2 regions of the Streptomyces sp. CNH189 genome follow, and region 1 is predicted to be linked to the other one. Evidence: riboswitches for the same ligand, from Rfam matches in the RefSeq annotation. Region 1 holds a riboswitch; the other holds the start of a gene.
The links. A riboswitch is a leader RNA that binds a small molecule or an ion and turns the genes downstream of it on or off. The one in region 1 is predicted to bind S-adenosylmethionine.
Positions count from the first base shown of each region.

Region 2: it holds a riboswitch for S-adenosylmethionine, as region 1 does, so the genes downstream of both, B100_RS0101015 (aminotransferase class V-fold PLP-dependent enzyme) here and thrC (threonine synthase) in region 1, are expected to answer to the same signal.

Region 1 is NZ_AZUS01000005.1:119,557-133,724, forward strand. It holds gene B100_RS0109170 (ROK family protein) at 1-124, opposite strand, end outside; gene B100_RS0109175 (extracellular solute-binding protein) at 239-1,507, shown strand; gene B100_RS0109180 (DUF3263 domain-containing protein) at 1,517-1,753, shown strand; gene otsB (trehalose-phosphatase) at 1,919-2,779, opposite strand; gene B100_RS0109190 (trehalose-6-phosphate synthase) at 2,810-4,201, opposite strand; gene B100_RS0109195 (glucosyl-3-phosphoglycerate synthase) at 4,274-5,242, opposite strand; SAM riboswitch class I at 5,379-5,526, shown strand; gene thrC (threonine synthase) at 5,544-6,845, shown strand; gene B100_RS0109205 (MoaD/ThiS family protein) at 6,935-7,210, shown strand; gene B100_RS0109210 (cold-shock protein) at 7,641-7,844, shown strand; gene groL (chaperonin GroEL) at 8,287-9,909, shown strand; gene B100_RS0109220 (NADH:flavin oxidoreductase) at 10,132-11,259, shown strand; gene B100_RS0109225 (MFS transporter) at 11,550-13,034, shown strand; gene B100_RS0109230 (hypothetical protein) at 13,139-13,708, opposite strand; gene B100_RS0109235 (hypothetical protein) at 13,845-14,168, shown strand, end outside.
Region 2 is NZ_AZUS01000001.1:219,759-233,926, reverse strand. It holds gene B100_RS0101050 (Ig-like domain-containing protein) at 1-51, shown strand, start outside; gene B100_RS0101045 (response regulator) at 111-512, opposite strand; gene ctaE (aa3-type cytochrome oxidase subunit III) at 728-1,339, shown strand; gene qcrC (cytochrome bc1 complex diheme cytochrome c subunit) at 1,421-2,233, shown strand; gene qcrA (cytochrome bc1 complex Rieske iron-sulfur subunit) at 2,230-3,288, shown strand; gene qcrB (cytochrome bc1 complex cytochrome b subunit) at 3,285-4,922, shown strand; gene trpD (anthranilate phosphoribosyltransferase) at 5,072-6,136, shown strand; SAM riboswitch class IV at 6,209-6,325, shown strand; gene B100_RS0101015 (aminotransferase class V-fold PLP-dependent enzyme) at 6,487-7,863, shown strand; gene B100_RS0101010 (Lrp/AsnC family transcriptional regulator) at 7,898-8,179, opposite strand; gene B100_RS0101005 (rhomboid family intramembrane serine protease) at 8,176-8,901, opposite strand; gene B100_RS0101000 (hypothetical protein) at 9,058-9,297, shown strand; gene B100_RS0100995 (NYN domain-containing protein) at 9,365-10,708, shown strand; gene B100_RS0100990 (NlpC/P60 family protein) at 10,940-11,980, shown strand; gene B100_RS0100985 (C40 family peptidase) at 12,168-13,181, shown strand; gene B100_RS0100980 (hypothetical protein) at 13,215-14,168, shown strand, end outside.

The sequences.
Region 1 (14,168 bases):
CCGCGTCCGGGCCGTGCTCACGGCCGGTGGGGCGGCGGGCCTGGTGCAGCAGCTCGCCGTCCGCCCCGACCAGGGCGGCCTTCATCCCGGTGCCGCCCACATCGAGGGCGATGACATGTTTCACGGGAAACAGTGTGGCCCGCCGACCCGCGAGAGGTCTAGTCCACTCACGTGGTGTAGACCTTAATCCGATTATCGGAACCACGGGCGGCGCTCGGCGCCGGGCAGGGGAGAGCACGTGCAGCGGCGGGTCAGGACAAGGACGATCGCGGCGGTGTCCGCGCTGGGACTCGCAGCGGTCCTCGGCGGATGCGGGGTCGGCGGCGAATCCTCCGACGTGACGCTCACCCTGGTCGCCGCCGACTACGGCAACGGCGCGGCCGACAGCTCCAGGAAATACTGGGCCGGCCTGGTCGATCGCTACGAGTCCGCCCACCCGGGCGTGACCGTCGACGTCAGCGTCTACTCGTGGAACGACGTCGACCGCAAGGTCAAGGAAATGGTCGACGCCGGCGACCCGCCGGACATGGCACAGATCGGCGCGTACGCCGACTACGCCTCCGAGGGCCTGCTCTACAAGGCCGGTGACCTGCTCTCCATCCCCGTTCAGGCGGACTTCCTCTCGCAGCTGTCCACCGCGGGCGAGGTCAACAGCGTGCAGTACGGCATGCCGTTCGCCGCGTCCACGCGGCTGCTCTTCTACAACAAGGAGCTGTTCAAGGAGGCCGGGCTCACCCCGCCGACGACCTGGGACGAGCTCACCGAGTGCGCCGAGGCCCTCAAGGCGCGCGGGGTGACGTACCCCTACGCGCTGCCGCTCGGCCCGGAGGAGGCGCAGGCCGAGACCATGCAGTGGATGCTGAGCGGCGACGGCGGCTACACCGACGTCGGCGGCACCTACGGCATCGACTCCACCGAGAACGTCGAGACCTTCAGCTGGCTGCGGGACGAACTGGTCGGCAAGGGCCTCACCGGACCCGTCGCGCCGGGCAAGCTGAACCGGGCCAAGGCGTTCGAGGCGTTCGCCGCCGGTGAGGTCGGCATGCTCAACGGGCATCCCTCACTGATGGAGATGGCCGAGAAGAAGGGCGTGAAGTACGGCATGGTGCCGACGCCGGGGGCCGACGGCCCGACGTCCTCCACGCTGGGTGTCGCCGACTGGATGACGGCGTTCGAGAAGAACGGGCACCGCGACGAGATCGGGGACTTCCTCGACTTCGTCTACAGCGAGAAGAACGTGGTCGCCTTCTCCCGTGAGTACGACCTGATGCCGGTCACCAACTCCGCGTCGCGGGCGATGTCCTCGTCCGGGCAGGACAAGGGACTCAAGCCGTTCATCGACCAGTTGCCGCTCTCGGAGCTGTACCCGGTGGGCAAGACGTCCTGGGCGGCGGTGAACGCCGAGGTCAAGAAGCAGATCGGCAAGGCCGTGGAGCCGAACGGCAGCCCGGCGGGCGTGCTGGGCGGGCTGCAGGCGACGGCCGTACGGGCGGAGAGCGCGGGGTAGCCTGCCGGCATGGGTGACGGTGAGGAGCTGGGGCGCCTCGAGCGGGATGTGCTCGCGCTGGAGCGGCGGGGGGCTGTGTCGCCGGGGGCGAAGGAGCGGGTGATCCGGGAGGAGCTGGGGTTGGTGCCGGTGCGGTACTACCAGCTGCTGAACGCCCTGCTGGACGACCCGCGGGCCCTGGCCCACGACCCCGTGACGGTGAACCGCCTGCGGCGCGTGCGAGAGGCGCGGCGCGCCGAGCGGTGACCTCCCGTCCCTGGGGGCTGCGCCCCCAGACCCCCTGTCGGCCCTGGCGGGCCTCGTCCTCAAACGCCGGACGGGCTGATCTCAGCCCCTCCGGCGTCTGAGGAGCGGGGTCCGGGGCGGAGCCCCGGGGCCGGGACGGGAAGGGGCGGCGGGGGCGAAACCCCCTCAGGCGAGGCGGGCTGCCAGTGTGCGCAGAAGCCGCACCACCCCGGACGGGCCGTCGACCACCAGGTCGGCTCGTTCGCGGAGCTCCGTGACCTCCTCGCTGCCGCTGCACACCAGCACCCCCGGCGTGCCCGACGCCCGCAGCTTGTCGACGGCGGTGAAGGCCGCCAGGTCCCCCAGGTCGTCACCGGCGTAGAGCACCGCCTCCGCCCCGATCTCCCGCGCGTACTCCAGCAGCGCGACCCCCTTGTCCATGCCCGGCGGCCGCAGTTCCAGGACCATGCGGCCGGGCTCGACGACCAGGCCGTGCCGGGTCGCGAGACCGGTGAGCGGCTCGCGCAGGGCCTCGAAGGCGGCCTGCGGATCGGCGGCCCTGCGGGTGTGGACGGCGACCGCCCGCCCCTTCTCCTCGATCCAGGTGCCCTGCCAGGCACCCACCCGGTCCAGCAGCCCCGGCAGCTCCGCGCGGGCGGCGGCGACGCCGGGATGCGGGGCGGGCGCGGTGACCGTGCCGGTGACGGCGTCCCAGCGCTCGGCGCCGTAGTGACCGAGCACCACCAGGTGCTCCAGACCGGATACGCCCGCGAAGCCCCCGTGCCGCACGGCGACGCCCGGAGGCCGGCCGGTGACGACCGCGACCGCCGCGACCTTCGGGGCGAGCGCGGCGAGCGCGGGCACCGCGTCCGGGTGCGCACGGGCCTGCTCCGGATCGGCGACGATCGGCGCGAGGGTCCCGTCGAAGTCGAGCCCGATCAGCGCCTTGCCGGGACGGGCGAGCAGCGCGTCCAGTCCCTCCCGCCCGGCCTGCGTGGCGGGCGTCGGCAGGGCTCCGGGGTCCGTGGAATCCGTGTGACTGGCCATGTGCCCCAACCTATCCACGCACGCCCCGTGTCACGCCTCGCGCAGCGCTTCCAACTGGTCCAGGAACCACCGTGCCGGTGGCAGCGCCGTCGCCGCCGCGGCCAGCCGCTTGCAGCGTTCCGTGCGGTCCTCCGGGCGCATCGACAGGGCCTCGTGCAGTGCCTCGGCGGTCTCCACGACGTCGTACGGGTTGACGGTGATCGCGTCGTCGCCCAGCTCCTCGTGGGCGCCGGCCTCCCGGGACAGCACCAGCGCGCAGCCCGCCTCGGAGACCACCGGGACCTCCTTGGCGACCAGGTTCATGCCGTCGCGGATGGGGTTGACCAGGGCGACGTCGGCCAGCCGGTAGGCGGCCAGCGAGCGCGCGAAGTCGTCCTTGACGTGCAGCACGACCGGACGCCAGCCCGGGGTGCCGTACTGCTCGTTGATCTCGTCGGCGAGCCGCCGCACCTCGGCGGTGTAGTCGCGGTAGACGGCGAGGTCCTGCCGGGAGGGGTAGGCGAAGGCGACGTGCACCACGCGCTCGCGCCACTCGGGGCGGCCGTCCAGCAGCTGCCGGTACGCCAGCAGGCCGCGCACGATGTTCTTGGACAGCTCGGTGCGGTCCACCCGGACGATCGTCCGGCGCCCCTCACCGATCTCCTCCTTCAGCGCGGCCATCCGCTCGTCCACGTCCGCCTCGTGGGAGCGGGCGCGCAGGAAGTCCGCGTCGGCGCCCAGGCCGTGCACCCCGATCCGGGTGTCGCCGAGCCCGCCCGCGAAGCGCTCGCAGCACGCGGTGAACGCGTCCGCCCAGCGGCGGGTGAGGAAGCCGAGCCGGTCGGCGCCGAGCATCCCGCGCAGCACCTGGCGCGCGATGTCGTCGGGCAGCATCGCGAAGTACTCGGGCGGCGCCCACGGGGTGTGCGAGAAGTGGCCGATGCGCAGGTCGGGGCGGAGTTCGCGGAGCATCCCGGGGACCAGGGTGAGGTGGTAGTCCTGCACCAGCACCGCCGCGCCCTCGGCCGCCTCCTGGGCCAGCGCCTCGGCGAACGCCCGGTTGTAGGTCTCGTAGGAGGCCCACTGCCGGCGGAACTCCGCGTCGAAGGCGGGCTCCAGCGGGGTCTGGTACAGCATGTGGTGCACGAACCACAGCACCGAGTTCGCGATGCCGTTGTACGCGTCCGCGTGCACGTCCGCCGGGACGTCCAGCATCCGCACGCCGTCCTCGCCCACCCCGCGCCGCACGGCCTCGCGGTCGCCGTCGGACAGCGCCGAGCACACCCACAGCGCACCCGTCTCAGGACCGATCGCGGAGAGGCCGGACACCAGTCCGCCGCCACCCCGCTTGGCCCGCAGCGAACCGTCGTCCACCACCTCGTACGACACCGGCCCCCGGTTGGAGGCGACCAGCACCTGAGCTGCACCGAAGCTTGAAGCCATACGCCTCAACCTAGCCCGGCCCCCCGGGCCTCAAACGTGCCGGTGCGTCACACCGGCCGGCGACGGTCGGGGTCAGGCCACCCGGCGCGCCTGGTACTCCTCGATCTCCGTCATCGGCGGCCGTTCCTCCGTGTCCACCGAGTACGTGCGGGGCTCGAAGGCGTCCCCGGCCCGCTCGAACTGGGTCAGCGAGGGACGCAGCAGATGGCCGCGGGCCAGCCGCAGCTGCGCGGTGCGGTAGATCGCGGCGGCCATCCGGCCGAGCGCCTGGCCGTCCTGGTGCCGGTGCTTGCGCACCCCGACGTCCACCTGCGCCAGCGCGTCCAGGCCCACCAGATGCAGGGCGTCGACCAGCATGCCCAGCTCGACGCCGTACCCGACGGGGAACGGGAGCTGTTCGAGGAGGCCGCGGCGGGCCGCGTACTCGCCGCCCAGCGGCTGGACGAAACCGGCCAGCTGCGGCCAGTGCATGTTGAGCAGCGGGCGGGCCATCAGCTCCGTGACCCGGCCGCCCTGCCCGGCGCCCGCGCCGGTGGTGCTCCCGTCGGCCAGGGTCAGGGGCCGGTCGTACATGGCCTTGACCAGCTGGAGGTCGGGGTCGGTGAGCAGCGGGCCGACGATGCCGGTGACGAAGTCGGAGGAGAAGTCCCTGAGGTCGGCGTCGACGAAGCACACGATGTCGCCGCGGGTGACCAGCAGCGACCGCCACAGCACCTCGCCCTTGCCGGGCACGGCCGGTATGCGGGACAGGATCGCGTCCCGGTGCACCACCCGCGCGCCGGCCGCCGCGGCCTCCTCGGCGGTGCGGTCGGTGGAGCCGGAGTCGATCACCACCACCTCGTCGACCAGCGGGACCTGGAGCACCAGGTCGTGCCGGACGACCGAGACGATCTCGCCGACCGTGGCCTCCTCGTTGAGGGCGGGCAGCACCACGCTCACGGTCTGCCCCGAGGCCCGTTTCGCCGCCAGGATCCGGTGCAGGGGACGGTCGGCCAGCGACCAGGAGCGCTCGATCAGCCAGCGCTCGACTTCTTCCAGCACGGTCCGGGCTCCTCACTGGCCGGTGATCCATCTCGGGGTTCGGACGGCTCCCGCCGCCGTCCGGGCCTTCGGTTACAGTCTTGAACAACGCCAGCGACCCTCGCATGCCGGGGTCGCCGGGCGCACAACTGAACACCGCTCATCCAGAGGGGCAGAGGGATACGGCCCGATGAAGCCCCGGCAACCCTCCAGTCGGTTCCTGTCACGCGGACGTGGCGAGGCTCCCGGCTAGGGAAGGTGCCAAATCCGTCTCACGGCGAGATGCGTCGTGAGGAAGATGAGGAGAAAGGGCCTCGCCTCCATGGCTGTGCAGACTTTTGCAAGCACCACCGCAAGCACCACCGACTCCGCGAACACCGTCGACCTCGGCCCCGCCGCCGCGCTGTCCTGCCGCGAGTGCGGCCACCGCGTGCCTCTCGGTCCGGTCTTCGCCTGCGAGGAGTGTTTCGGCCCGCTGGAGATCGCCTACGACTTCTCGGGTTACGACACCGAAGAGCTCCGCAAGCGCATCGAGGCGGGCCCCGCGAACATCTGGCGCTACGCGCCGCTGCTGCCCGTCCCCGCGGACGTGGCGACCAAGCCCAACCTGAACCCGGGCTGGACCAAGCTGGTCCAGGCCGACAACCTGGCCCGCGAGCTGGGCGTCACCGGCGGTCTCTACGTCAAGGACGACTCCGGCAACCCCACGCACTCCTTCAAGGACCGCGTCGTCGCCCAGGCCCTGGAGGCCGCGCGCGCCTTCGGCTTCACCACGCTCTCCTGCTCCTCCACCGGCAACCTGGCCGGCGCGGTCGGTGCCGCCGCCGCCCGGGCCGGCTTCCGCTCCTGCGTGTTCATCCCGCACGACCTGGAGCAGGGCAAGATCGTCATGGCCGCCGTGTACGGCGGCGAGCTCGTCGGCATCGAGGGCAACTACGACGACGTGAACCGTTTCTGCTCCGAGCTGATCGGCGACCCGGCCGGCGAGGGCTGGGGCTTCGTCAACGTCAACCTGCGGCCGTACTACGCCGAGGGCTCCAAGACCCTCGCGTACGAGGTCTGCGAGCAGCTCGGCTGGCGGCTCCCGGACCAGATCGTGGTCCCGATCGCCTCCGGCTCGCAGCTCACGAAGATCGACAAGGGGCTGCAGGAGCTGATCAGGCTCGGGCTCGTCGAGGACCGGCCGTACAAGATCTTCGGTGCGCAGGCCGAGGGCTGCTCGCCGGTGTCCACCGCGTACAAGGCGGGGCACGACGTGGTCCGGCCGCAGAAGCCGAACACCATCGCCAAGTCGCTGGCCATCGGCAACCCGGCGGACGGCCCGTACGTGCTCGACATCGCCCGGCGCACCGGCGGCGCGGTGGAGGACGTCACGGACGAGCAGGTCGTCGACGCGATCAAGCTGCTCGCGCGCACCGAGGGGATCTTCGCGGAGACCGCGGGCGGGGTCACGGTGGGCGTGACGAAGAAGCTGATCGAGAGCGGGGCGCTGGATCCGTCCCTCACCACGGTGGTGTTGAACACCGGGGACGGGCTCAAGACGTTGGACGCTGTGGCGGGGACCGGGCTGACGGCGACGATTCGTCCCAGCCTGGAGTCGTTCCGTGAGGCCGGGCTCGTCTGAAGGCCGCTTCGTCTCTCATCCGCGGGCCGGTGGGGGTTTGTCGCGCAGTTCCCCGCGCCCCTGGGAAGTCATCCGACCGGAGGTTCAAAGTGAGTGTTACCGTCCGTATTCCTACCATTCTGCGTACCTACACCGGGGGCAAGGCCGAGGTCGCCGCCGAGGGCGGGACCCTCGGCGAGGTCATCAAGGACCTGGAGAAGAACCACACCGGCATCGCCGCCCGGGTCCTGGACGACCAGGGCAAGCTGCGCCGGTTCGTCAACGTCTACGTGAACGACGACGACGTGCGGTTCGAGCAGGGCCTCGAAACGGCCACCCCGGACGGGGCCGGCGTGTCGATCATCCCGGCGGTCGCCGGAGGCTGATCATTACCTTCGGTAATGACGGTTACCGAGCGTTTGCGACATTGCCCCTTCCGTGAGAGATGCGGAGGGGGCAATTCCATGTGATTGAGCGCGGTAGAGTTGGGGAACGCGCTCCCGATCCATTGATCGAGAAGCCTGAATTCCTGCCGCTGACCCGACTGGATGTAGCCAAAGTGCGGGCTCCTTTCGCGGCTTTTGTCTCCTTCGCCCGGCCCGACTTGCCCTGAATTCTGGCGAATTCTTGTCACATTCCGGACCGGTGGCGTCCAGATTTCTCGTCCGATTGACCTGTTGCAGACGGCAGTTGGACAGATACATTCAGCCGCGGTCGACGCGTTCCGGCGCACGCCCCCAACCGTTGGGGGGTGAGGTCTGACCCGGGTCCGCGAAGTGTGGATCTGTGCAAGGGCCAGTAATAGGGGAGTTAGGCATGGCTCAGGGCACCGTCAAGTGGTTCAACGCGGAGAAGGGGTACGGCTTCATCGCGGTCGACGGTGGTGCGGATGTTTTCGTCCACTACAGCGCCATCCAGATGGACGGCTACCGCACCCTTGAAGAGGGCCAGCGGGTCGAGTTCGAGATCTCGCAGGGTCAGAAGGGCCCGCAGGCCGACATGGTTCGCGTCACCGCCTGAACGCGCTACCAGCCGCACGCACATCTTCTGCCGGCGAAGGGCCCGCACCTCTCGGGGTGCGGGCCCTTCGTCATGCCCGGAACACCGGAACGCCCGGTGCGGTGGCGCTCGAAGTCCGCTAGGGGCGTGACAGGCGCGTGCGCCGCGCGCGCCGTGTTCGCGCGCGGCTGAGACCGGGCCCGAGCCCTTGGTACGCCTGGGCCGGACGGCTGCCGGGGGTCCGCCCGCCGCGACGCCGCTTCGCCGGTGTGCCTTGCACTCTCGGGGGTCGAGTGCTAATCATTGGCGTTAGCACTCTGAAGGTGAGAGTGACAACGAAGGACCGGGTCGGTGAGGCCCGCCAGGTCACGTGGGGCAAGGAACCACAGGCCGGCGAGCCGTCCGTCGCGGGCGCGGGCGCGGTCCGAAGGAATCACCCCCAGTCCTGGAGGGACCACTTCACATGGCCAAGATCATCGCGTTCGACGAGGAGGCGCGGCGCGGCCTCGAGCGCGGCATGAACCAGCTCGCGGACGCCGTGAAGGTGACGCTCGGCCCCAAGGGCCGCAACGTCGTCCTCGAGAAGAAGTGGGGCGCCCCCACGATCACCAACGATGGTGTCTCCATCGCCAAGGAGATCGAGCTCGAGGACCCGTACGAGAAGATCGGCGCCGAGCTGGTCAAGGAAGTCGCCAAGAAGACGGACGACGTCGCCGGTGACGGTACGACCACCGCGACCGTTCTCGCCCAGGCCCTGGTCAAGGAGGGCCTGCGCAACGTCGCCGCCGGCGCCAACCCGATGGCCCTGAAGCGCGGTATCGAGAAGGCCGTCGAGGCCGTCTCCGCCGCCCTGCTGGAGCAGGCGAAGGACGTCGAGACCAAGGAGCAGATCGCTTCCACGGCCTCCATCTCCGCCGCCGACGTCCAGATCGGCGAGCTCATCGCCGAGGCCATGGACAAGGTCGGCAAGGAAGGCGTCATCACCGTCGAGGAGTCCCAGACCTTCGGTCTGGAGCTGGAGCTCACCGAGGGTATGCGCTTCGACAAGGGCTACATCTCGGCGTACTTCGCCACCGACATGGAGCGTATGGAGGCCGTCCTCGACGACCCGTACATCCTGATCGCCAACTCCAAGATCTCCAACGTCAAGGACCTGCTCCCGCTCCTGGAGAAGGTCATGCAGTCGGGCAAGCCGCTGCTGATCATCGCCGAGGACGTCGAGGGCGAGGCCCTGTCGACCCTGGTGGTCAACAAGATCCGCGGCACCTTCAAGTCCGTCGCCGTCAAGGCCCCGGGCTTCGGTGACCGCCGCAAGGCCATGCTCGGCGACATCGCCATCCTCACGGGCGGCGAGGTCATCTCCGAGGAGGTCGGCCTCAAGCTGGAGAACGCCACCGTCGACCTGCTGGGCAAGGCCCGCAAGGTGGTCATCACCAAGGACGAGACCACCATCGTCGACGGTGCCGGCTCCGCCGACCAGGTCCAGGGCCGCGTGAACCAGATCCGCGCCGAGATCGAGAACAGCGACTCGGACTACGACCGCGAGAAGCTGCAGGAGCGCCTGGCGAAGCTCGCCGGCGGTGTCGCGGTCATCAAGGCCGGTGCCGCCACCGAGGTGGAGCTCAAGGAGCGCAAGCACCGCATCGAGGACGCCGTGCGCAACGCCAAGGCGGCCGTCGAGGAAGGCATCGTCGCCGGTGGTGGCGTGGCCCTGCTGCAGGCCTCCCAGGTGTTCGAGAAGCTGGAGCTCGAGGGTGACGAGGCGACCGGCGCCAACGCCGTGAAGCTCGCCCTGGAGGCCCCGCTGAAGCAGATCGCCGTCAACGGTGGTCTCGAAGGCGGCGTCGTCGTGGAGAAGGTCCGCAACCTCACGGTCGGCCACGGTCTGAACGCCGCGACCGGCGAGTACGTCGACATGATCGCCGAAGGCATCATCGACCCGGCCAAGGTGACGCGCTCCGCGCTGCAGAACGCCGCGTCGATCGCCGCGCTGTTCCTCACCACCGAGGCCGTCATCGCCGACAAGCCGGAGAAGGCCGCGGCCCCGGCCGGCGGCGGCATGCCGGGCGGTGACATGGACTTCTGAGCCTGATCCGTCAGGTTCGGACCCGTCCTACGGTCCGGAGGGCGGCACTCCCGTACGCGGGGGTGCCGCCCTTCGGCGTGTCCGGGCGCCGCCGGAGTGACCGGCGTCACGGGGGTGCGCGGGGGCGGGGCGGGAATGGCGAAGCACGCGTGTCGGTTCGAACACAGTGGGTACATGCATGCACGTACACATACCGTCCAGTATCGCGAGGAGCCCCCACCGATGACCGTCGCCGCCTCCGAAGCCACCGGCCGTGCCGCCGACGTCCTGGCCCGCCCGGTCGCCCTCAACGGGCTGACCGTGCCGAACCGTCTCGTCATGGCGCCCATGACCCGTCAGTTCTCGCCGGGCGGTGTGCCGGGGGAGGACGTCGTGTCGTACTACGCCCGCCGGGCCGCCGCCGGGATCGGTCTGATCGTCACCGAGGGCACCTACGTCGACCACCCGTCCGCGGGCATCAGCGACCGGATCCCCCGGTTCCACGGTGAGGAGCAGCTCGCGGGCTGGGCGAAGGTCGCCGACGCCGTGCACGCGGCCGGGGGCCGGATCATGCCGCAGTTGTGGCACGTCGGCATGGTGCGCGAGCAGGGGCAGCCGCCGTTCCCCGAGGCGCCGGCGGTCGGCCCGTCGGGCCTGCGCCTGGACGGCACCGAGGGCGGCAAGGCCATGACCCAGGCCGACATCGACGCCGTCGTCGCCGCGTTCGCCGAGGCGGCCGCCGCCGCGGAGCGCATCGGCTTCGACGGTGTGGAGCTGCACGGCGCCCACGGCTACCTCATCGACCAGTTCCTGTGGGCCGGCACCAACCGCCGCACCGACGCCTACGGCGGTGACCTGGTGGCCCGCACCCGGTTCGCCGTCGAGATCGTGCAGGCGGTGCGTTCGGCCGTGTCGCCCGGCTTCCCGGTGGTCTTCCGCTTCTCGCAGTGGAAGTCCGACCACTACGGCGCCCGGCTCGCCGAGACCCCGCAGGAGCTGGAGGCGGTCCTCGCCCCGCTGGCGACCGCCGGTGTCGACGCCTTCCACGCGTCCACCCGCCGCTACTGGCTCCCCGAGTTCGACGGCTCCGACCTCAACCTGGCCGGCTGGGCGCGCAAGCTGACCGGCCGGCCCACCGTCACCGTCGGCTCGGTCGGCCTGGACGGCGAGTTCGGGCGCGCCTTCCTGGGCGAGGGGGCCGAGCTGCGCGGCATCGACGACCTGCTCGACCGTCTGGAGCGCGACGAGTTCGACATGGTCGCGGTGGGCCGCGCGGTCCTCCAGGACCCCGAGTGGGCGGCGAAGGTCCTGGGCGGCCGCTTCGACGAACTGAAGGCGTACGACGCGGCGTCGCTCACGTCGCTGAGCTGAGCCGAGCGAGTCGACGTCAGCCCAGCCGACGGCAGCCGAGCCGAGCCGACGTGAGCCGAGCTGAGGTGAGCTGAACGGCGGGCCGGCGGGACGACCGGCCGGAAACGACCTGAACCGGGTTCGGCCGGTGCCGGGCGCGGTGCCCCCTTGCCGGGGCGCCGCGCCCGTTCTCATACGCCCCGCGTGGTGGATGTCATGCGACTGTCACACCGTTTTCATTTGCTTGCGTCAATCAAGTGACTTAAAGTTGCCTGAGTCAAGCAGAGCTGACTCATCCGGAGAACTCCTTCATGTCCGACGCACCCGAGAAATCCGTCACGACCGGCACCGCCGAGCCGCCCAGGACGGGTGCCGTGGTCCCCGTGCTGGCACTCAGCGGCATCGTGGTCTCGCTGATGCAGACCCTGGTCATCCCGATCGTGGGACAGCTGCCGCAGTACCTGAACGCCTCGGCGTCGGACACCGCCTGGGCCATCACCGCCACCCTGCTGGCCGCCGCCGTCGCCACGCCGATGATGGGCCGGCTCGGCGACATGTACGGCAAGCGCCGCATGCTGCTGGTCAGCATGACCATGTTGGTCGTCGGCTCCGTCGTCGCCGGGTTCAGCGACACCCTGACCCCGATGATCGTCGGCCGTGCCCTCCAGGGCCTGTCCTCCGGTGTCATCCCGCTGGGCATCAGCATCCTGCGTGACGAACTTCCGGCGGAGCGGCTCGGCTCGGCCACCGCGATGATCAGCGCCTCGCTCGGCGTCGGCGGCGCGCTCGGCCTGCCCATCGCCGCGCTGATCGCCGACAACTTCGACTGGCACGCGCTGTTCTGGACGTCCGCCGCGCTCGGCGTGGTCGCCCTCGTCCTGGTCCTCGCGCTGGTGCCCGAGTCGAAGGTGCGGACCGGCGGACGCTTCGACCTGGTGGGCGCGGCCGGTATGGCCGCCGGACTGATCTGCCTGCTGCTGGCGATCTCCAAGGGCGGTGACTGGGGCTGGTCCAGCGGCACCACGCTCGGCCTGTTCGCCGCGTCCGTCGTCGTACTGCTCGCCTGGGGGTTCTTCGAGCTGCGCACCGAGCGCCCGCTGGTGGACCTGCGCACCACCGCCCGCCCGCAGGTGCTGGTCACCAACCTCGCCTCCGTGGCGATCGGCTTCGCGATGTTCTCCATGTCGCTGGTCATCCCGCAGGTGCTGCAGCTGCCCGAGCAGACCGGCTACGGTCTCGGCCAGTCCCTGTTGAGCGCCGGTCTGGTCATGGCCCCGTCGGGCCTGGTGATGATGGCGCTGGCCCCGGTCTCGGCGCTGGTCTCCCGCGCCCGTGGGCCGAAGGTGACGCTGATGATCGGCGCGCTGATCGTGGCCGCGGGCTACGGGCTGAACGTCGCGCTGATGAGCGAGGTCTGGCACTTCGTGCTGGCGTCGTGCGTCATCGGCGCCGGCATCGGCTTCTGCTACGGCGCCATGCCCACGCTGATCATGGGTGCCGTGCCCGCCTCCGAGACGGGTGCCGCCAACAGCCTCAACACCCTGATGCGCTCCATCGGCACCTCCGTGGCCAGCGCCGTCGCCGGTGTCGTCCTGGCGCAGATGACCACGCAGTTCGGTCCGTACGCGCTGCCGTCCGAGGACGCGTTCCGCACGGTCCTCGCGCTCGGTGCCGGCGCGGCGCTGCTGGGCTTCGTCGTCGCCGCGTTCATCCCGAAGCAGCGGGGTTCCGCCGAGGCGGAGGCGCTTCTCGCCGAGGGCGGCGCGCCGGAGGCCGCGGAAGCCGCCAAGGCGTAGCGCGGGACGTGGTGAGTGAACGGCGGCCGCCGTCCCGGAGACCTCGGGACGGCGGCCGCCGCATGTCGTGGCCCCGGCTCACGGAGCCGTGGGGGCCGGTGGGCTCAGAGGTTGCCCATCGGTTCGATGTCGACGCGGACCGGGGTGCCCCAGACGCGCAGCACCTCGTAGTCGGTGAACTCGTGCACGATCCGGTACGCCATGGCCGCGTGGGGTCCACGCCGCTGGGCCGCGACGAACAGCTCCGCCTCGTGCCGGTCCCGGCGCGGGGTCCCGCACAGCTGCCACGCCTGGCCGTTCCACAGCTCCGGCAGCCAGCGCTGCTGGGGCTGTGGGCGGTCGCCGCGCACCCCGTAGCGGGAGGGCGCCGGGTCGGCGGGGCGGGCCTGCGGGGCCGGGCCGTTGAACTCGGCGCGGCGCGCGGCGCGGCGTCGGGTCTCGCAGAGCAGGCACAGGTCGGGGGCGCTCTCGTCGACCGGTCCGGTGGGGTGCTCGGCGCAGCGGGTGCTGGGTGCGGCCGTGGTGACGCTGTCCTCCAGCAGGTCCAGCGCGCGCCGCAGGTCGGCCCGCACCTCGTGCAGCCGGCCGTCCGTGGTGTCCGCGGACAGGGCCTCGCCGTGCTCACCGAGCACGCGCAGGGCCCGGCCCAGGGCGGTGAGCTGTGCGTGGTTCATGGTGATCTCCGTGTCGGTGGGGCCGGTGTTCCCAGCGTGCACCACGAAGGGCGGCCAGGGCGCCCCGGGGGCGGGAACGCCGGACCCCCTACGATGCCTGGTCGGGCGGACAGCTGTCGAAGGGGCGGGGAAAGAGATGACGGGGACAGGGGCGGTACCGGTGCGGGCCGACGTCGAGGACGCCCGGCCCGCGGGGGAGCGGCGCAGGGTCGCGAACTCCCTGTTCTGGGCCGTCGCGGTGACGGCCGGGCTGCTCCTGGGCGCCGTCGTCGCCTCGTGGGTCACGTGGCTGGGGGTCGTCGTCGGGCTGGTGGCCGTTGCCGTCGCGGCGTGTCTCGTGGGCGGCGCGTGGCACCGGCCCGGTGCGGCGGTCATGGTCTCCGTCGCCGGTTTCGCCCTGATGCTGTTCGCGACGCCCGCCGTGTACGAGGGGTACATGGGGGCGGTGGGCGAGCCGGTG
Region 2 (14,168 bases), on a different contig from region 1:
ACGGCGCCCGACACCGGGGAGGCGGCGCGCCTGCGTCCCGCGACCGTATGAGGCCCGCGGGAGGCGTCACAGGACCGCGGCGGGGCACCGCCCCGCCGCGGCAGGGTGGCTCAGGCGCCCGCCAGCGCCTTCCGCCGCAGCAGCGAGGCCAGGGCGGACGCGAACTCCACCGGCTCCACCGGAAGCGTCACCGCGGCCTCCGCGCGGCTCCAGGTCGCCAGCCAGGCGTCCTGCGGCCGCCCGATCAGCAGCAGCACCGGCGGGCAGTTGTAGATCTCGTCCTTGATCTGGCGGCACATCCCCATGCCGCCCATCGGAACGGCCTCGCCGTCCAGCACGCACACGTCGATGCCGCCGCGGTCCAGCTCCTTGAGCACGGCCGCCGGCGTCGCGCACTCGACGAACTCCACCAGGGGCACGTCCGGCGCCGGGCGCCGCCCGGTGGCGAGCCGCACCTGCTCCCGGGTGTTGGCGTCGTCGCTGTAGACCAGCACCGTGGCGGTCGCCTGCATTGTTCCTCCACGCGTAAGAGAGAGGGCACGGCTCGGTCGGGACCCTCGGGTACCGATGGCGCGGATGCTACCCCCTCGGACCGCCCGTCAACACTGGTTCGGACACGGCTTCGAAGGGGGCTTCCATGGGCCATACGGGCAGTCCAGGAGGGGCGAACACACCGAACGGCACCCCCGGGAGTGAGGGCGGGATAAGCGACCGACATAATGTCGGCGTGGCGACAGCAACGACAGTAGACACCGGGCACGCGCACCCGTCGGTCAACCGACCGAACCTCACCAGCGTCGGAACCATCATCTGGCTGAGTTCCGAGCTGATGTTCTTCGCGGCCCTCTTCGCGATGTACTTCACCCTGCGATCGGTGACGGGACCGGAATTCTGGTCGGAGAAGGCCGACCTGCTGAACTTCCCGTTCTCGGCGACGAACACCACGATCCTGGTGCTCTCCTCGCTCACCTGCCAGCTCGGCGTCTTCGCCGCCGAGCGCGGTGATGTGAAGAAGCTCCGGATGTGGTTCATCGTCACCTTCATCATGGGCGCGGTGTTCATCGGCGGCCAGGTCTTCGAGTACACCGAGCTGGTCAAGCACGAGGGCCTGTCCCTCTCCTCCGACGCGTACGGCTCGGCCTTCTACCTGACCACCGGCTTCCACGGCCTGCACGTGACGGGCGGCCTGATCGCCTTCCTGCTGGTCCTGGGCCGGACCTACGCGGCCCGGAGGTTCACCCACGAACAGGCGACCGCGGCCATCGTCGTGTCCTACTACTGGCACTTCGTCGATGTCGTCTGGATCGGCCTCTTCGCCACGATCTACATGATCAAGTAGGCGGGCCCTCATCCGCGCGCGCTGGACACAGCGCACCCAACAGAAGCATCGACGCAGAAGATCCTGACACCGGGGTAATCCGTGAAAAAGCTCTCCGCACGACGACGCCATCCGCTGGCGGCGCTCGTCGTCCTACTCCTCGCGCTGGCATGCACCGGGGGGCTGTACGCCGTGTTCGCACCCGCGGACAAGGCGCAGGCCGACGAAACCGCCCAGTCCCTCACGATCAAGGAGGGCCAGAAGCTCTACACGGTCGGCTGCGCCAGCTGCCACGGCACCGGTGGCCAGGGCACGTCCGACGGCCCCAGCCTGGTGGGCGTGGGCGCCGCGGCGGTCGACTTCCAGGTGAGCACCGGCCGCATGCCGGCCGCCACCTCGCAGAGCGCGCAGGTCCCGCGCAAGAGGAACATCTACAGCCAGGCCGAGATCGACCAGCTGGCGGCGTACATCGCCTCCCTGGGCGCCGGCCCGGCCATCCCGACGGAGGCGCAGTACGGCCCCGAGGGTGCCGACGCCGCCAAGGGCGGTGAGCTGTTCCGCAACAACTGCGCGCAGTGCCACAACTTCACCGGCAAGGGCGGTGCGCTCACGCACGGCAAGTACGCCCCGAGCCTGGACGGCGTCTCGCCGAAGCACATCTACGAGGCCATGCTCACCGGCCCGCAGAACATGCCCTCCTTCCCCGACACCACGCTGTCGGAGCAGAACAAGAAGGACGTCATCGCGTACCTGAACGCGGTCAACGGCGAGGACACCGAGAGCCCCGGCGGCCTGTCGCTGGGAGGCCTCGGCCCCGTCTCCGAGGGTCTGTTCGCCTGGGTCTTCGGACTGGGCGCCCTGATCGCGGTCGCCGTCTGGGTCGCCGCTCGGACCGCAAAGGCCAAGAAGTCATGAGTAGCCAAGACATTCCCGAAGAGAACCTGCCCGCAGCGCAGGAGACCGGCCACGGAGCGGTGAAGCTCGCCAACGAGCAGAACCCGTTCGCCGACCCCGGCCTGCCGCCGCACGAGCCGCGGATCCAGGACATCGACGAGCGGGCCGCCAAACGGTCCGAGCGCATGGTGGCCCTGCTGTTCACCGTGTCGATGCTGGCCACCGTCGGCTTCATCGCCTCGTACGTGGCCATCCCGGTCGACAAGTCGGTCTACATCTGGCCGCTCGGCCACATCAGCGCGCTGAACTTCGCGCTGGGCATGACGCTCGGCCTGGCCCTGTTCTGCATCGGCGCCGGCGCGGTCCACTGGGCCCGCACGCTGATGTCGGACCACGAGCTGACCGACGAACGTCACCCGATCGAGGCCTCTCCCGAGCTCCGGGCGAAGGTCATGGACGACTTCCGCCAGGGCGCCAAGGAGTCGGTGATCGGCCGCCGGAAGCTGATCCGCAACACCATGTTCGGCGCGCTGGCGCTGTTCCCGCTCTCCGGTGTGGTGCTGCTGCGCGACCTCGGGCCGCTGCCCGAGGACAAGCTGCGCCACACCCTGTGGGGCAAGGGCAAGCTGCTCGTCAACATGAACACCAACGAGCCGCTGCGCCCGTCGGACCTGATCGTGGGTTCGCTGACCTTCGCCAAGCCCGAAGGCCTGGAGGAGCACGACCACGGGTTCCAGACCGAGATCGCCAAGGCCGCCCTGATGCTGGTCCGCATCCAGCCGGACGACATCAAGGACAGGCGCTCGCTCGAGTGGTCGCACGAGGGCATCCTTGCCTACTCGAAGATCTGCACCCACGTCGGTTGCCCGATCTCCCTGTACGAGCAGCAGACGCACCACGCGCTGTGCCCCTGCCACCAGTCCACCTTCGACCTCTCCGACGGCGCCAAGGTGATCTTCGGTCCCGCCGGTCACCCGCTGCCGCAGCTGCGCATCGGCGTGAACGACGAGGGTTACCTCGAAGCGCTCGGCGACTTCGAAGAGCCCGTCGGCCCTGCTTTCTGGGAGCGCGGATGAGTACTACGACCAGCACCGATTCCCGCTCGCGCGGGAAGGCACCGGCCGGTGAGCGGGTCGCCGACTGGGCGGACGGCAGGCTGGGGATCTACTCCCTGGCCAAGGCCAACATGCGCAAGATCTTCCCCGACCACTGGTCGTTCATGCTGGGTGAGATCTGCCTGTACAGCTTCATCATCATCATCCTCACGGGTGTGTACCTGACGCTGTTCTTCCACCCGTCGATGAACGAGGTGGAGTACCACGGCAGCTACGTCCCGCTGCAGGGCCAGCTGATGAGTGAGGCCTACAAGTCGACGCTGGACATCAGCTTCGACGTCCGTGGCGGTCTGCTCATCCGGCAGATCCACCACTGGGCCGCGCTGATCTTCGTGGCCGGCATGTTCGTGCACATGATGCGCGTGTTCTTCACCGGCGCGTTCCGCAAGCCGCGTGAGATCAACTGGCTGTTCGGCTTCCTGCTGCTCGTCCTGGGCATGTTCACCGGTTTCACCGGCTACTCGCTCCCGGACGACCTGCTCTCCGGCACCGGTATCCGCTTCATGGAGGGCGCGATCCTGTCCGTGCCGATCGTCGGCACGTACATCTCGTTCTTCCTCTTCGGCGGCGAGTTCCCCGGCGACGACTTCGTGGCCCGGTTCTTCTCGATCCACGTCCTGCTGCTGCCGGGCATCATGCTCGGCCTCGTGGTGGCGCACCTGATCCTGGTCTTCTACCACAAGCACACGCAGTTCGCGGGCCCCGGAAAGACCAACAAGAACGTGGTCGGCATGCCGCTGCTGCCGGTGTACATGGCCAAGGCCGGAGGCTTCTTCTTCCTGGTCTTCGGTGTGCTCGCGGCCGTCGCGGCGATCGCCACGATCAACCCGATCTGGGCCATCGGCCCCTACCGGCCGGACATGGTCTCCACCGGTGCCCAGCCGGACTGGTACATGGGCTTCTCCGAGGGCCTGATCCGTGTCATGCCGGGCTGGGAGATCAACTTCTGGGGTCACACGCTCGTCCTGGGTGTGTTCATCCCGCTGATGATCTTCCCGCTGGTCCTGGCGGCCATCGCGGTGTGGCCGTTCATCGAGTCCTGGGTCACCGGCGACAAGCGCGAGCACCACATCCTGGACCGCCCGCGCAACGCCCCGACGCGCACGGCGTTCGGTGTCGCCTGGATGACGCTGTACTTCGTGCTCCTCATCGGCGGCGGCAACGACATCTGGGCCACGCACTTCCACCTGTCGATCAACGCCATCACCTGGTTCGTCCGGATCGCGTTCTTCGTCGCCCCGGTCGTGGCGTTCGTCATCACCAAGCGCATCTGCCTCGGTCTGCAGCGCCGGGACAAGGAGAAGGTGCTGCACGGCCGCGAGTCGGGCATCATCAAGCGCCTGCCGCACGGTGAGTTCATCGAGGTGCACGAGCCGCTCAGCCAGGAGCAGCTGTACACCCTCACCGCGCACGAGCAGCCCCGGCCGCTCGAGCTCGGCCCGGAGGTCGACGAGAACGGCGTCCGGCGCAAGGTGAAGGCCGGCGAGAAGCTGCGCGCGAAGCTCAGCAAGGGCTTCTACGGCGAGGAGTCCCAGATTCCGAAGCCGACCGTCGAGGAGTACAAGGAGATCACGAGCGGCCACGGCCACCACTGATCCCTCAAGTACTCCACCCGTCGCCACACGACAGTGAAGGGCCCCCGTCCGTTCTGCGGACGGGGGCCCTTCGCCGTACCCGGGGCTGGATAGGGTGGGTCCGGGACCGCGCCGGTCCCGGCCACCCGCTACGACCGTCAGGAGCGACCATGAGCGCTGTGACCCCCGCTGGAGGCGACAACGCGGCGGGCCGCTCCTGGCCCGCCCTGCTGAACGGCCTCCTGGACGGACGGAACCTGTCCGCCGACGACACCGCCTGGGCGATGGACCTGATCATGCGCGGCGAGGCGACCGACGCGCAGATCGCGGGCTTCGCGGTGTCCCTGCGCGCCAAGGGCGAGACGGTCGAGGAGATCACCGGCTGCGTCCGGGCGCTGTACGCCCACGCCAACGTCATCGACGTACCGGGCGCCACCGTCGACATCGTCGGCACCGGCGGCGACGGCGCCAAGACGGTGAACATCTCCACCATGTCCTCCATCGTCGTGGCCGGCGCCGGCGCGAAGGTCGTGAAGCACGGCAACCGCGCCGCGTCCTCCGCCTCCGGCGCCTCCGACGTCCTGGAGAAGCTGGGCGTCAACCTCGAACTCACCCCCCGCCGGGTCGCCGAGGTCGCCGAGGAGGCCGGAATCACCTTCTGCTTCGCGGTGAAGTTCCACCCGGCGCTGCGCCACGTGGCTGCCGCCCGCGGCCAGCTCGGCATCCGCACGGTGTTCAACTTCCTCGGCCCGCTGGCCAATCCGGCCCAGGTGAAGGCCCAGGCGGTCGGCGTCGCCGACCCGCGGATGGCGCCCATCATGGCCGGGGTGTTCGCTGGGCGCGGCCACTCCTCGCTGGTGTTCCGCGGCGACGACGGCCTGGACGAGCTGACCACCACCAGCACCTCCCGGGTGTGGGTGGTCCGCGACGGCGCGGTGACCGAGGAGAGCTTCGACCCGCGTGACGTCGGCATCGAGCTGGTGCCGGTGGAGGCGCTGCGCGGCGCCGACGCCTCCTACAACGCCGAGGTCGCCCGCCGCCTGCTGGACGGCGAACGGGGCCCGGTGCGGGACGCGGTGCTGCTGAACTCCGCGGCGGCGCTGGTGGCGCTGGAGCCGGGCGGCGGCACGCTCACCGAGCAGATCCGCGCCGGGATGGACAAGGCGGCCGAGTCGGTCGACTCCGGCTCCGCCAAGCGCGTCCTGGAGCGCTGGGTGGCCGTCAGCAACGCCTGAGAACCGTGCGGTTGTCCCGCGATCCGGACTCGGGTTGCGGGACGCCGGTCACCTCACGTAATTTCCCTGTCAGGTCATGAGTGACAGCCACAAGGCCCCGGCCGGCTGTCCGGCAACCCTCCGTCCGTGGCGGGGTGCCCCGGGTGAGGACCAGGCCGTGAGCAGCAGGGCGCACGGCAAGCGCGGACCCCTCGCACACCAGGGGTCCTGGTCGTCGAGGAGCCTTCCGTGAGCAAGCGAATGCGCTAGGGCGTCGAGCCCCGCCTCCGCACACCCCTTTCACTCTTCTTCCCGCGCCTGCGCGCCGTCCGCTCGCGCGGGGATCCGTCCTGCCTCACGGGAGTTCCGCCATGTCCGTCTCCGCCGTTGCCGCCGCCCCGTCCGTCCGTGCCCCGCTGCCCGTCCTCGGCCGGGACGTCACCGTCCCGCTCGTCACCGGCGGCGAGGTCACCTACGCCGCGCTCGACTATGCCGCCAGCGCCCCCGCCCTCCAGCGCGTCTGGGACGACGTGGCCGCGTACGCCCCGTACTACGGCAGCGTCCACCGGGGCGCCGGGTACCTGTCGCAGTTGTCCACCGACCTGTTCGAGAACGCCCGCCGGACGGTCGCCGAGTTCCTCGACTGCCGCATCGAGGACCAGGTGGTGTTCACCCGGTCCACCACCGACTCCCTCAACCTGCTCGCCGCCGCCCTGCCCGAGGGGTGCGAGGTCTTCGTCTTCGAGACCGAGCACCATGCCTCCCTGCTGCCCTGGCGGGGCGCCCGGGTGACCTACCTGGACGCGCCGGGCAGCCCCGCGCAGGCCGTCGCGACCCTGGAGCGGGCCCTAGCCGACCGCGACCCCTACGGCCCGGCCCTGGTCTGCGTGACCGGAGCCTCCAACGTCACCGGTGAGCTGTGGCCGGTCCGTGAACTGGCCGCCGCCGCGCACGCGCACGGCGCCCGGATCGTGCTGGACGCCGCCCAACTCGCCCCGCACCGCGCGGTGAGCGTGCGCGACCTGGACGTCGACTGGGTCGCCTTCTCCGGGCACAAGCTGTACGCGCCCTTCGGCTCCGGGGTGCTGGCAGGGCGCGCCGACTGGCTGCGCGAGGCCGAGCCCTACCTCGCGGGCGGCGGCGCCAGCCGCAAGGTCACCCGGCGCGCGGACGGCGGGGTGGACGTCGAGTGGCACGACGGCGCCGCCCGCCACGAGGCCGGCTCGCCCAACGTCATCGGCGCCCACGCCGTCGCCTCCGCCTGCGCGGCGCTCACCGAGGCCGGCTTCGACGCGCTGGCCGCGCGCGAGGACGCGCTGGTCGGCGCGGTGCGGAAGGGGCTGGCGGACGTGCCCGAAGTGCGGTTCCTGTCACTGTTCGGCCACGACGCGCCGCGGGTCGGTGTGCTGTCCTTCGTGGTCGAGGGCTGGAACAGCTCCCACTTCGCGGCGGCACTGTCCGCGGAGTACGGCATCGGTGTGCGGGACGGGCTGTTCTGCGCGCACCCGCTGGTGCGGCGGCTGGTGGGCAGTGAGGCGGGGGGCCAGGGGGAGTGCGGGGCGCCGGACGCGGGCTCGCTCAACGCGATTCGGGTCAGCTTCGGGGCCGGGACGCCGGACGAGCACGTCGAGCGGTTCGTGCGGGCGGTGCGGGAGCTGATCCGTGACGGAGCGCGGTGGTCCTACCGGACGGTGGAGGGACGGTGCGTGCCGGCCACGTCGGCTACGAACAGCCCCTCCGGCGTTTGAGGAGCGGGGCCCGGAGCGGAGCCCCGGGAGTGGGCTAGCTGTCCAGACCGATGGCGAACGCGGCCTCCAGGTCGTGCTGGGAGTACGTGCGGAACGCCACATGCGTGTCCGTGCCCTCGACCCCCTGGATCTTGCTGATCCGGCCGGGGATGACCTCCGCCAGGTCCTCGTGCTCACGGACCCGCACCATGGCGATCAGGTCGTACGTGCCGGTGACGGAGAAGACCTCGCTGACGCTGTCCAGCGCGGCGATCTGTTCCGCGATCTCGGGGATCCGGTCCACGCTGGTCTTGATGAGGACGATCGCGGTGATCACGGCTGGTTCTCTCCCTCGGGAGCCGGAGCAGGGGCGGACCTCACTGTAGTCGCCCCGCCGCGCCACACCCATGCGCAGCCGAACCCCAGGCCGAAGCCCACCAGGTGCGCCAGATGGGCCACCCCCGGCCCGCCTCCCGCCGCCGCCCACTGCAGGGCCGCCCAGAACGGCAGCACCACCCACGCGGGCAGCCGTACCGGCAGGAAGAGGGCGAACGGCAGGAGACTGGTGACCCGCCCCCGGGGGAACAGGAACAGGAACGCCCCGAGGACCGCCGAGATCGCTCCCGAGGCCCCGACCAGGGACCGCTCGGAGCCGGCGTTGGCGGCGGCGTACCCCAGCAGGGCGAGGTAGCCGCAGCCCGCGTAGCACAAGGCGAACCGCACCCGGCCCATCCGTGTCTCGGTCATCGGTCCGAACACGTGGAGGAACAGCATGTTGCCGAGCAGGTGCACCCAGCTGCCGTGCACGAACAGCGCCGTGGCGGGGGTGAGGACGGCCGCGAGGGACCCGTCGAACAGGTCTGCGGGGATCACGCCCCAGCGGCGGAAGTAGGCGCGCTGGGCGGCGAGCAGCTCGTCCCCGGAGCCGTGGGCCGGATGCAGGCCCGAGGCCGGCCCGACGAGGAAGACCAGGCAGCACAGCACGATCAGGGTGCGGGTGACCGGAGCGGGAGTGGTCCGGATCGCCCCGGCGGCCGCCGCGGCCCAGTTGCGGATCATGGCTACAGAGCATGACGTAACCGGACGCACCCACGCAGACCGCCTCGCCGCCGTGGACAGGCGGGCGGCGGGCACCCGGCAGGCCGTAGGGTTACGAGCCACACGCACCGGCCGCCCGGTGCGTCACGGACACTGGAAGGAAGGCGAACAGCCACGATGACGGTTCCTCTGCCGACCACCTCGACGCGGTGGCGTTGCACGCTCTGCGGCAACCTCACCCGTTTCGACGTGACCCGCTCGTCGAAGGTCGTCGAGTACGTGCACCTCGATCTGGCCGGAGAGCCCAAGGTCGAGGAGCGCGAGGTGCTCGATGAGACGATCGAGTCGGTACGGTGCCGCTGGTGCAACGCCGTGGATCAGGTGGAACTCGTGGACAGGCCGGGCGCCGGCTCCTGAAGCGGAGCGGGCCCCGCTGACGGCGGCCCCCGGGGCGGGGCCGCACACAGGCATTGGGGTGTGACGGATGGCGGAGACCACGGGCGGGGGGCCGCAGGACGGCACCGCCGAGGTGCTCGACCGCCCGCTGCCCGACGGAGTGCGCCGCCGGGTCGTCCAGATCGTCGCGGACGGCTTCGGCGGGCTCACGGTCGCCGAGCTGCCCGCGCAGCTGCGGCAGTACGCACGGTTCACCCCGAGCCGCCGCGCCAAGTTCGCCGGGAACGCCATGGCGGCGGCGCTGGAGACCGACCCGCTGTTCCGGCAGCGCATCGGGGAGAAGCTCAGAGAGGCCCAGCCGGAACTGACCGGCGCCCTGGACTCCGGCTCCCCGCCCCCGGCCGCGGACCCGCTCGATGTGGCGGCCGCGGCCTATGTGCTCCGCCCGGCCGGTTGGGTCAAGCTGGTCACCGCCGCCGGCGAGGAGGCCCAGCGCGCCGACGCCGAGCGCGCCGACGAGGAGACCCGCGCCGAGCTGGAGCGGCTGCGCGCCGAACTGGACCGGGCCCGTGACCACACCAGGTCCGAGACCGAGCGGCTGCGCGCCGAGCTGGACGCGGCGAAGAAGGAGACCGAGTCGCTCCACCGCAAGCTGCGCTCCGCCCTCGCGGACGTCAAGCGCGGCGAGGCCGCCGTGCGCAAGCTGCGGGGCGAGATGGAGGCCGTACGCGCCGAGGGGCATGCCCAGGTGTCGGCCGCCGAGAGCGAGAGCCGGCGCCTCAAGGCCCGGCTGGGGGAGACCGAGGCCGCCCTGGAGGCCGCACGCCGGGCCGCCCGCGAGGGCCGCAGCGTCGAGGACATGCGGGTACGGCTGCTGCTCGACACCGTGCTGGACGCCGCCCAGGGGCTGCGGCGCGAACTGGCGCTGCCTCCCGTGTCGGTGCGGCCCGCGGAGACCGTGGACGCCGTGGAGCCGGGCCGGATGACCCCGAAGGACATCGCCGCCCGCGCGCTGTCCGAGGACGACCCCGCCATCGTCGACCAGCTGCTGGCGCTGCCGCAGGCGCACCTGGTCGTCGACGGCTACAACGTCACCAAGACCGGCTATCCCCAAATGCCTCTGGAGAAGCAGCGATTGCGCCTGCTGGGGCAGCTGGCGCAACTCGCCGCGCAGACCGGCGCCGAGGTCACCTGTGTCTTCGACGGCGCCGAACTCGCCGCGCCGGTCCTGCTGGCCCCGCCGCGCGGGGTGCGGGTGCTCTTCTCCAAGCCGGGCGTCACCGCGGACGAACTCATCCGCCAGCTGGTGCGCGCAGAGCCTCCGGGGCGGCCGGTCATCGTCGCCTCCACCGACCGCGAGGTCGCCGACGGGGTCGCACGCGCCGGCGCGCGCCCCGTCGCGTCCGCCGTGCTCCTCAAAAGGCTTTCCTGATATCTGATGCACATCCGTCCCTCGTGCAACGTACCTGATCAATGCCCGAATTGACGGAACCGTCACGCAACGTAGCGTCAAGAGAACGTCACTGCAGGTGAGTTGCGGTGCGATAAACGCGCTGTAGCGGAGATTTTGTGCCCAGGGATTTGAACTGATCACAAGAGAATCACTAGGGTCAGCCTTCGAACCCTCGCTCGCGCGATCACTCTCGAGAAGGAGCTCGTCTCCGTGGCGTCCCACCGTCGTCCCAAGCAGCCGAGCCGCGCACGCGTGACTGTGCTCACCACCGCCGCCGCTGCCGCCGTCGTCATGAGCTCGCAGGCTGCCAACGCCGCCCCGAGCGAGAAGCCGAGCAAGGACGAGGTCAAGACCAAGGTCGACAAGCTCTACGAGCAGGCCGAGCAGGCCACCGAGAAGTACAACGGCGCCAAGGAGAAGCAGGAGAAGCTCCAGAAGGAGATCTCCACCATCCAGGACAACGTCGCGAAGGGGCAGCAGGAGCTCAACGACCTGCGCGACGGCCTGGGTTCGATGGCCAGCGCCCAGTACCGCAGCGGCGGCATAGACCCGTCGGTGCAGCTGTTCCTCTCCGCCGACCCGGACGACTACCTCGACAAGGCGTCCACGCTCGACCAGTTGAGCGCCCAGCAGGTCGAGGGTCTGAAGAAGATTCAGGAGAAGCAGCGCGAGCTCGCCCAGCAGCGCTCCGAGGCCGCCGAGAAGCTCAAGGACCTCTCCTCCACCCGCGCCGAACTGGGCAAGAAGAAGAAGGAAGTCCAGGGCAAGCTCGCCAGCGCGCAGAAGCTGCTGAACAGCCTCACCGCCGCTGAGAAGGCGCAGCTCGCCGACGAGCAGAGCCGCGCCACCCGCGCCAGCGAGCGCGACGCCCTCTCGGTCAACGTCCCGGCCGGCTCCGGCCGCGCCGCCGCCGCCTTCGCCGCCGCGCAGAGCAAGCTCGGCACCCCGTACGTCTACGGCGCCACCGGTCCGTCCTCCTACGACTGCTCGGGCCTGACCTCCTGGGCGTACGCGCAGGCCGGCGTCGGCATCCCGCGTACCTCCGAGGCCCAGACCGGGGCCGGCACCAAGATCTACTCGGTGGACCAGCTCAAGGTCGGCGACCTGGTGTTCTTCTTCAACGACCTGCACCACGTGGGCCTCTACGCGGGCAACGGCCAGATCATCCACGCCCCCCGCACCGGCACCGTCGTGCGCTACGAGTCGATGAACACCATCGGCGGCCCCTTCATGTTCGGCGTGCGCGTCTGACCCGACCCGGGTGCCCCCGTTCGGGGGATTCCCGGCGGTCCGGCTCCGTCCCACGCCCCGCCTCGACCCCAGGTCACAGGCGGGGCGTCACCGTGTGTACCCGCCCTGGCCGTGGATATGACGGCGGCCCTGGAGGCTACTGTCTGCCGCGTTTCCCTGTCCGCCAGCGGAAGGAGCGCGGCTTCCCGTGGGGTCCCATCGTCGTACCGCACCGTCTTCAGGATCCGACCGGAGCACCGTCCTCGCCCTCGGCCTGCTCTCCGCGGCGGCCACCGCGCTCGGCGCGGTGCCGGCCACGGCCGCGCCGCAGGAGGACACCCGGGCCGAGGTCGACCGCCTCTACGAGGAGGCGGAGAAGGCCACCGAGGCGTACAACGCGGCCGGGGAGCGGGCCGAAACCCTGCGCCGGGAGATCGCCGACGTCCAGGACGTGATCGCCCGCAAGCAGCAGCGCGTCAACACCATGCGGGAGTCGCTGGGTTCGCTCGCCGGCTCGCAGTACCGCTCCGGCGGGCTGGAGCCCACCCTGGCCCTGCTGCTCTCCGACGACCCGGAGGACTACCTCGAGAAGGCCTCCGCGCTCGACCGGATCGGCGTCCACCAGAGCGCCGAACTGAAGAAGCTCCGCGGCACGTTGCGTTCCCTGGCCCAGGACCGCGCCGAGGCGTCCGGACGGCTCGGCGCGCTGGAGCGCAGCCGCAAGGCCGCCGCCACCCACAAGCGGACCGTGGAGGGCAAGCTCGCCGAGGCCCGCCGGCTGCTCAACTCCCTCCCGGCCGGTGAACGCGCCGCCTGGGACCGGGCCTCCCGCTCCGCCCGCGCCGACCTGCTCGGCCCCGGCGGCGCCCCCGCCTCGGGACGCGCGGCCGCCGCCGTCGCCGCCGCCCGCTCCGCCCTCGGCAAGCCCTACGTGTGGGGCGCCAACGGCCCCTCGGGCTTCGACTGTTCCGGACTGACCCAGTGGGCGTACGCCCAGGCCGGCGTCGCGCTGCCGCGCACCTCGCAGGCCCAGCGGTACGCCGGACGGCAGGTCCCGCTGTCCGAGGCCCGCCCCGGCGACCTGGTCCTCTACCGCGCCGACGCCTCCCACGTGGGGATGTACATGGGCAACGGCCAGGTGATCCACGCGCCCTACCCGGGCGCCCCCGTGCGCTACGACCCGGTGGGCATGATGCCGGTCTCGTCGGTCACCAGGGTCTGACCCCGGCGGCCCCGCGCCCGTACCCTCGGAAAGGTGGCTGGTCGAACGCGGGTGTCCGGGGCGGCGGTGGCGGCGTTGTGTCTGCTGCTCGTCGCCCTCGTGGGGTGCGGTGGCGGGCCCGCCGTGGACGCCGCCCGCGCGCAGGTGCAGTCCCTGCTCGATCGGCGCGCGGACGCGGTCCTCGACCGGGACGCCGCCGCCTACGCCCGCACCGGCACCCGGGACGGGTTCGACAACCTGCGCGCCGTGCCGCTCGCGGACTGGTCCTACCGCGTCACCGCGCTGGACCGCACGGGCGACCGGGCCACCGCCGCCGCCGACCTCAGTTACCGCGTCGAAGGACACGACCCCTCCCCGGTCGTCACCGCCCGCACCCTGAGCCTGAGCCGGGACCGGGACGGCGACTGGTCGGTGGACGCCGACCGCCCGGCCGACGACTCCGGGGAGCAGCTGTGGGACCAGGGCCGGGCCCAGGCCGTCCGCGGCGAGCGGAGCCTGGTGCTGGGCGTCGGGCAGTCCGCCGGGGCCCTGCGCGACTACGCGGAGCTCGCCGACCGCGCGGTGCCCGCCGTCTCCGACGCGTGGGGCGCGCGGTGGGCCCGCGGCGTCGTCGTCCTGGTCCCCCGGACGCTGGAGGGCATGGCGGGCCTGCTCGGCTCGCCTCCGTCCTCCTACCGGGGCATCGCGGCCGTCACCACCGGGGCCACCGGGGCCGGCCCCCGGGCCCCGGCGGACCGGGTCATCGTCAACCCGGACGCCTTCGGCCTGCTCGGCGACTCAGGACGGCAGGTCGTCCTCACCCACGAGACCACCCATGTCGCCACCCGCGCGCACACCTCCGCCGCGACCCCGCTGTGGCTGTCCGAGGGGTACGCCGACTGGGTCGGCTACCGCGACGCCGGCCGCACCCCCGCCGAGGCGGCACCGGAGCTCGCCCACGCCGTGGGCCGGGGAGAGGTGCCGGGCGCGCTGCCCGAGGACGACGAC